DNA from 3 places in the Halomonas sp. PAMB 3264 genome. Region 2 is predicted to be linked to each of the others. Evidence: predicted binding sites of a transcription regulator. Region 2 holds the regulator's gene; each other region holds the start of a gene.
What was found. The regulator PhoB, encoded in region 2, activates phosphate uptake and scavenging genes when phosphate is short. The targets are predictions, from matches to a motif close to TGTCATANNNNTGTCANA.
Positions count from the first base shown of each region.

Region 1 (2,260 bases), 1.2 Mb from region 2:
CCCAAACAGGTGACCGGCACCCACGCCTGCCCATTCAATAGTCTCTATTGGCACTTTCTCGAGCAAAACGCGAAGCGCCTGAGCCAGAACCCGCGCATGAAGCTGATTTACGGTTCTCTCAATAAAATGGGCGACGACAAGCGCGATGCGATTCGCCAGCAGGCCGAAAGCTTTCTGCGCAAGCTCTCGACCCGCCAGGGCTACGGTCAAAAACATCACACCCAGGGATATAAGAGCCATTAACGTGAACAGCCAACGCTTTGAAAGCCTCGACGCCCGCGCCCCGGTGACGCTCTACTACGACGGCCACTGCCCGTTTTGCTTGAAGGAGGTGGCCTGGCTTGAAAAGCACCCGCGCCGAGCGCGTATCGAACTGGTGGACATTCAGGCCAGCACGTTCGACGCCGTCGCCCTGGGGCGCCCTTTCGAGGATCTGATGGGGAAACTGCACGTCAGGGATCAAAACGGGAAGTGGTACATCGGCATGGAGGCAAGCCGGGCCCTGTATGCGGTGCTGGGCTACCGGCGGATGGTGTGGGTTTCCTGCCTACCGGGCCTGCGCGGAGTGATGAATGCAGGCTACCGTTTGTTTGCCCGCTACCGTGTACGGCTGGGGCGGTGGGTTGAAAGACGTAAGACGCGCTCGCGGTGAAAGACCAGCGCCGCGTTAGAAAACGAGCGGCATGCGCGAGGTCAAGGGTTCGCTGTAGTGCGCGTCGCGGCCGATCATCTCGTCGTGGGGCACGTGCTGGACCAGATACGCGCGGTGGATGTCGGCCCGCTTGAGTTCGAGATAGACGTCGTCGAGCGAGCGAAACAGCATCGGCTTGCCCCGTTGGGTCAGCATATGGCGGCTGCCCTCGACATCCTCGAGCTCGACCTGATAAAAACGGCTGCCCGAGTGGGTAATCACCCGTATTTCGAAATTGCTGGAGCCTTCGACAAAGGTTTTCAGTTCGTTCAAATCCATGAATCTCTCCTGTTATTAGTGGTCATGGGGCACAGCCTGACGCTTCCCCATGACATTTTTATTACCCTATCAGGATAACAGTAGCGCAAATCGTGCCGCTTCACTAAGGCGCTCGAGCGCTAACGTAACAAAAGAGTGTTTTATCAGGAACCTGGCTTGCTGAAGAGCCCCAGGGCCGGCCTACTGATACTGGGAGGGGTCGATCGCCTTGCCCAGAGAGTTGCGGTCGATCCAGTTGCCGCCCTTGGTCTCCTTGTAGCGAAATACCACCTTGTCGCCGATTTCCACGGGCAGCTCGCCGTCTTCGGTTTGATAGCTAAAGGCCTCGCCGTTGACCACCAGGTGGTAGCGGTAAAGATCCGGCATGCCCAGCCACTCCTTGAACGGCCCTTCGCGCTCGAGCGATTCGAGTTCACCCCGGCCTTCGAGCTTGGGAAGACGCTTCTTGTTGCCTCGCTTAAAACCACCACCAGCCATGCGCTGCTCCTGTCGATTGAACGTTTGATCGAACGTGGCCACACCGGGATCAATGAATGTTCTCGGTCGTGCTGGCCACGCCGACGTCACTTTACAAAGTCGGTTTTCACTTTAAAGGGGCGGCATTATACGGGCTGCGCCCCGCGGCTCAAGTCATTCGCCGAAGGCCTGGCCGTAGCTGTCCGGGGCCAGATCCTCGAAGCGGGTATATTTGCCGATGAACGCCATATGGACCGTACCGATCGGACCGTTACGCTGCTTGCCGATGATCAGCTCGGCGAGCCCCTGATTATCAGGGTTGTCCGGATTGTAGACCTCGTCGCGGTAGACGAAGGCGATGACGTCGGCGTCCTGCTCGATGGCGCCGGACTCACGCAGATCCGACATCACCGGGCGCTTGTTGGGTCGCTGCTCCAGCGAGCGGTTGAGCTGGGAAAGCGCGACCACCGGGCAGCCGAACTCTTTTGCCAATCCCTTGAGCGAGCGCGAGATTTCGGAGATCTCGCCGGTGCGATTTTCCGAAAAGCCGGGGATCTGCATCAGCTGAAGGTAATCGATCATGATCAGCGCCATGTTGCCGTGTTCGCGCACGACGCGGCGAATCCGCGAGCGCATCTCGTTGGGCGAAAGCGCGGCAGTGTCATCGATGAAAAGCTGCTTGTCCTTTAGAAGATTCACCGCCGAGGTCAGCCGCGGCCAGTCTTCGTCCTCGAGCTGCCCCGAGCGCACGCGGGTCTGATCGATGCGCCCAAGCGACGACAGCATCCTGAGCATCAGCGACTCCGCGGGCATCTCCATGGAGAACACAATCAC
Region 1 covers NZ_CP134866.1:1,235,325-1,237,584, reverse strand. The annotation lists gene RN347_RS05640 (cryptochrome/photolyase family protein) at 1-243, shown strand, start outside; gene RN347_RS05635 (thiol-disulfide oxidoreductase DCC family protein) at 245-652, shown strand; gene RN347_RS05630 (DUF6482 family protein) at 668-970, opposite strand; gene RN347_RS05625 (hypothetical protein) at 1,151-1,447, opposite strand; gene dnaB (replicative DNA helicase) at 1,601-2,260, opposite strand, start outside.
Region 1: the regulator PhoB is predicted to act here: its motif matches at 1,019-1,036, upstream of RN347_RS05630 (DUF6482 family protein).

Region 2 (2,260 bases):
AGGGCGTGCCAGGACGCGGGGTGCTATTGATCTTTATCGCCGGCGTCTACTCCATGCGCGCGGCAGGATGCGTGGTGAACGACTACGCCGATCGCCACTTCGACGGCCACGTCAAACGTACCAAAAACCGGCCGCTGGCGACCGGGCGCATCGGGGAAGCCGAAGCCAAGGTGCTGTTCATCGCGCTGGTGGCGGTGTCGTTCATTCTGGTGCTGTTGACCAACTGGTTTACCGTGTTGCTGTCGGTGGGCGGGCTTTTGCTTGCCGCCGCGTATCCTTTCATGAAGCGCTATACCCACTTCCCCCAGGTGGTGCTCGGTGCGGCGTTCTCCTGGGCGATCCCCATGGCCTTTGGCGCGGTTCTGGGTCACGTGCCGCTCGAGGCGTGGGTACTATTTCTGGCCAACGTGCTGTGGACCGTCGCCTATGACACCCAGTACGCCATGGTGGACCGCGACGACGACTTGAAGATCGGCATCAAATCCACCGCAGTGCTGTTTGGCCAGGCCGACCGGCTGATCATTGGCCTGCTGCAGGCGGCCACGCTGTTACTGCTGGCCTGGGTGGGGTGGGCTATAAGTCTGGGAGGCTTTTTCTGGCTGGGCCTTGTGGCCATGGCGGCCACCTTCGTGCATCAGCAGCGCCTGATCGTTCACCGCGAGCGCGAGGCCTGCTTTCAGGCGTTTTTGAACAATCACTGGTCGGGGCTTGTGCTCTTCGCCGGGCTCGCCTTGAGCTTTTGGCCGGTGGCGGGCTAAGGTGGCAAAAGCGGGTGTCATAAAACTGTCACTCGCTCATGGTGTGATTGTCACCGATATGTCATCGACCACTTTGCCTGGACACCGTGAGGCCCGCCCATGACCGCCAAAACCGTTTTGATCGTCGACGATGAGGCGCCGATTCGCGAGATGATCGCGGTGGCGCTGGAGATGGCGGACTATCGCGTGCTCGAAGCCGATAACGCCCAGGATGCCCACGCGCTGGTGGTCGACAACCAGCCGGATCTGCTGCTGCTCGACTGGATGATGCCCGGTACCAGCGGCATCGAGTTGGCCCGTCGCCTCAAGCGCGAAGAGGCCACCGCCGAGCTTCCGATCATCATGCTCACTGCCAAGGGCGAGGAAGACAACAAGATCCAGGGGCTCGAGGCGGGTGCCGACGACTACATCACCAAGCCGTTCTCTCCCAGAGAGCTGGTCGCGCGCCTGAAAGCGGTGCTGCGGCGTACCACGCCGCGCGGCATGGAGGACCCGGTGGAAATCAACGGCCTGCTGCTCGACCCGGTAAGCCACCGGGTCAGCGCTCACGGCAAGGCGTTGGACATGGGGCCGACGGAATATCGACTGCTGCAATTTTTCATGACCCACCAGGAGCGCGCCTATACCCGCAGCCAGCTGCTGGATCAGGTATGGGGCGGCAACGTCTACGTCGAGGAGCGCACCGTGGACGTTCACATTCGTCGCCTGCGCAAGGCCCTGGGCGATGCTCATCAGAACCTGATTCAGACGGTGCGCGGCACCGGCTATCGCTTCTCCGCCCGGAGCTAGCGCGTGCACCTGTGGAGCCGGGAACTCTGGCGTATCGCCTGGCTTGCCACGCTCGGGGTGATCATGGGCTGGCTGTTTGGCGCGCCGGGGTTGGGCCTCGCCGCCGGGCTCGGCGTGTGTCTTTTCTACCACTTGCGCCAGCTGCGCGCGCTTTATCTATGGCTAACGCTTACGCCGAGCGAGGAGCCACCCGCCGGGCCCGGGCTCTGGGGCGAGCTTCTGGACCGGCTCTACCGCTACCAGAAAAGTCAGCGCATCACTCAGGGCCGCCTCAGAGCCACGCTTGCGCGTATTCAGGAGTCGTCGGAGGCGATGCGCGACAGCGTGGTCATGCTCGACCGTCACGGCGACCTGGAGTGGTGGAACAGCGCCGCCACAAAGATGATGGGGCTTCAAACCGCCCATGACCGCGGCCAGCACATCACCAATTTGTTGCGCGACCCCGCGTTTGTGCGCTACTTCTCGTCCCGCGAATACAGTGAGCCTCTAACGCTCACCTCACCCATCGACGAACGGCGCATTCTCGAGTATCAGATCACGCTTTACGGCGACGATGAGCGGCTCTTGATGGCACGTGATATCACCCGGCTGCACCGGCTGGAGCAGATGCGCCAGGATTTCGTCGCCAACGTCTCCCATGAGCTTCGCACGCCCTTGACCGTGCTCTCCGGTTATCTGGAAACCTACAGCGATCTGAGCGATCAACTGCCGCC
Region 2 covers NZ_CP134866.1:59,962-62,221, forward strand. The annotation lists gene ubiA (4-hydroxybenzoate octaprenyltransferase) at 1-758, shown strand, start outside; gene phoB (phosphate regulon transcriptional regulator PhoB) at 858-1,547, shown strand; gene phoR (phosphate regulon sensor histidine kinase PhoR) at 1,551-2,260, shown strand, end outside.

Region 3 (2,260 bases), 320 kb from region 2:
CGGCCTGATGAAACCCCCTGGGGTCGTCGGGGGCGATACTCAGGCCGTTATGGCCGTGCCGAATCAGCTCGGCGCTGGCGGCGTGATCGAAGGCCACTACCGCCAGGCCGCTGGCCATGGCCTCGGTGATCACGTTACCCCAGGTTTCGGAAAGCGAGGGAAACACGAAGATATCGGCGCTGGCGTAGTGGCGAGCGAGACTCGGCTGATCCAGAAAGCCGGTGAAGTGGGCCTGGGGGAGCGCCTTTTGCAACTGCGCCCGCGCCGGGCCGTCGCCGACGATCACCTGCGCCATGTCCGGGCGCACCTCGCGCATGGCCTGAAAGGTCTCGACCAGCAGCGTCAGGTTTTTCTCTGCCGCCAGTCGCCCGGCGTAGAGCGCCACGCTCTGGTGCTCGTTCACACCCCACTGATCGCGCAGGGTGTCGTCGCGGTGGGCCGGCGAGAAGTGCTCGCCGTCGATCCCGCGGGAGAGCACGCTGACATCGCGAATGCCCGCCTTGTGCAGGGTGCGGGCCTGGGCGTGGGTCGGCACCAGCGTCAGCGCGCAGCCGTTGTGGAAGTGACGCAGGTAGCGAAGGGTCGCCGCGCTCAGCCAGCCGATGCCGTAGTCATGGCAGTAGTGGTCGAAGTTGGTGTGCCAGCCCGCCACGCAAACGATGCCGAGCTTGCGCGCTGCCCGCCGGGCGGCCAGCCCCAGCGGGCCTTGGGTGGCGAGATAAACCGCATCCGGTGGATGCTTTTTCCAGAATCGCGTGAGCATTCCAGGCGTTGCCAGGCCCACCTGAACCTCGGCGTAGCCGGGTAGCGGCAGCCGGTACACCTGAAGCTCTTCCCCTGGCGTCGATCGCGGCTTTTGGGCTCGCGGGGCGGGGCGCACGACATCGACCTGAACGTCCAGGCGGTCGAGCTCGCAGGCCAGGCGATTGAGCGTATGGGCCACACCGTTGATATCCGGTGCCCAGGTTTCACTCACAATACAAAGCCGCATCGCTTTCGTCCCCTGCCCAAGGTGTGCTCCCAGTGTGGCAAGAGACGATGACAGCGACGGGACAATCAGGTGACGAACGCGTGACAGGCCAACGCCGCTCGCCGGGCCCCTGATGCGCTATTAAAGCGCGGGTACCGGGGCGGCGCCGAAGGCGGTCAGAGGTCGGCTCTCACCGACCAAAGCTCCGGAAAGAACTGCAGCTCCAGCGCTTTTTTGAGATAGCCCACGCCCGAGGTGCCGCCGGTGCCGCTGCGCTGGCCGATGATACGCTCCACCGTTTTCATGTGGCTAAAGCGCCATTTGTGGAAGTTGTACTCGGTATCGATCAGCTTCTCGGCAAGCTCGTAGAGATCCCAGTGGCGCTCCGAGTGGCGGTAGATGGTCGACCAGGCGGCCTCGACCTCGGGCGAGGCGACGTAGGGTGTCGACCAGTCGCGCTCAAGCGACGACGCCGGCAGCTCGAAGCCTCGCCGCGCCAGTAGCTGCAGGCAGACATCGTAGAGGCTGGGGGCGGCAAGCACCTCTTGCAGCCGCTGGTAGTGGGCCGGGTGGCGGCGGTGCGCCTCGGCCAGGCGGGGGTGCTTGTTGCCGAGCAGAAACTCGAGCTCGCGGTACTGGTACGACTGAAACCCCGAACTCTGGCCCAAGCTGTCGCGAAAGGCGAGATAGTCGGAAGGCGTCATGGTGGCGAGCACTTCCCAGGCGTTGATCATCTGCGCCTGGATGCGTGCCACCCGGGTGAGCATCTTGAACGCCGGGCGCAGCGCATCGGTCTCGATCGCTCGGGCCGCCGCGTGGGCCTCGTGCAGGCACTGCTTCAGCCACAGCTCCGAGACCTGGTGAATGATCACGAACAGCATCTCGTCGTGCTGATCGCTGATCGGGTTCTGACAGGTGAGCAGCGGCGCCAGATCCAGGTACTCGCCGTAGCTCATGGGCTGGTCCCAGTGCACCTGCTGCTCGTTGTCCAGATTGACGGCGCCGCGATCAGACGGGGTCGGCGTATCGTTATGCATGGGGAATATCTCCCGTGTCGTGCTCGAGCGTCGTATCGGCGTGCTCGAGAATGTCGAAATGGTCGCGTTCGGCCAGCAGGGTAACCGTCGCCGGCACGCCCTCGCGGCGGGCCTTCGCCGCCAGCGCCTCGCCCTGCTGCTGAAACACCGGCGGGTCCTGCTCGCCGTGAATCAGCTCCAGCGTCGGTAGCCCGGTCAGTGGCAGGCACAAGGGGCTCAGCCGGGTCGCACGATCCTCATCCAGGTCGAGCGG
Region 3 covers NZ_CP134866.1:3,475,708-3,477,967, reverse strand. The annotation lists gene RN347_RS15795 (glycosyltransferase family 1 protein) at 1-991, opposite strand, end outside; gene kynA (tryptophan 2,3-dioxygenase) at 1,147-2,007, opposite strand; gene RN347_RS15785 (alpha/beta hydrolase) at 2,000-2,260, opposite strand, start outside.
Region 3: the regulator PhoB is predicted to act here: its motif matches at 1,038-1,055, upstream of RN347_RS15795 (glycosyltransferase family 1 protein).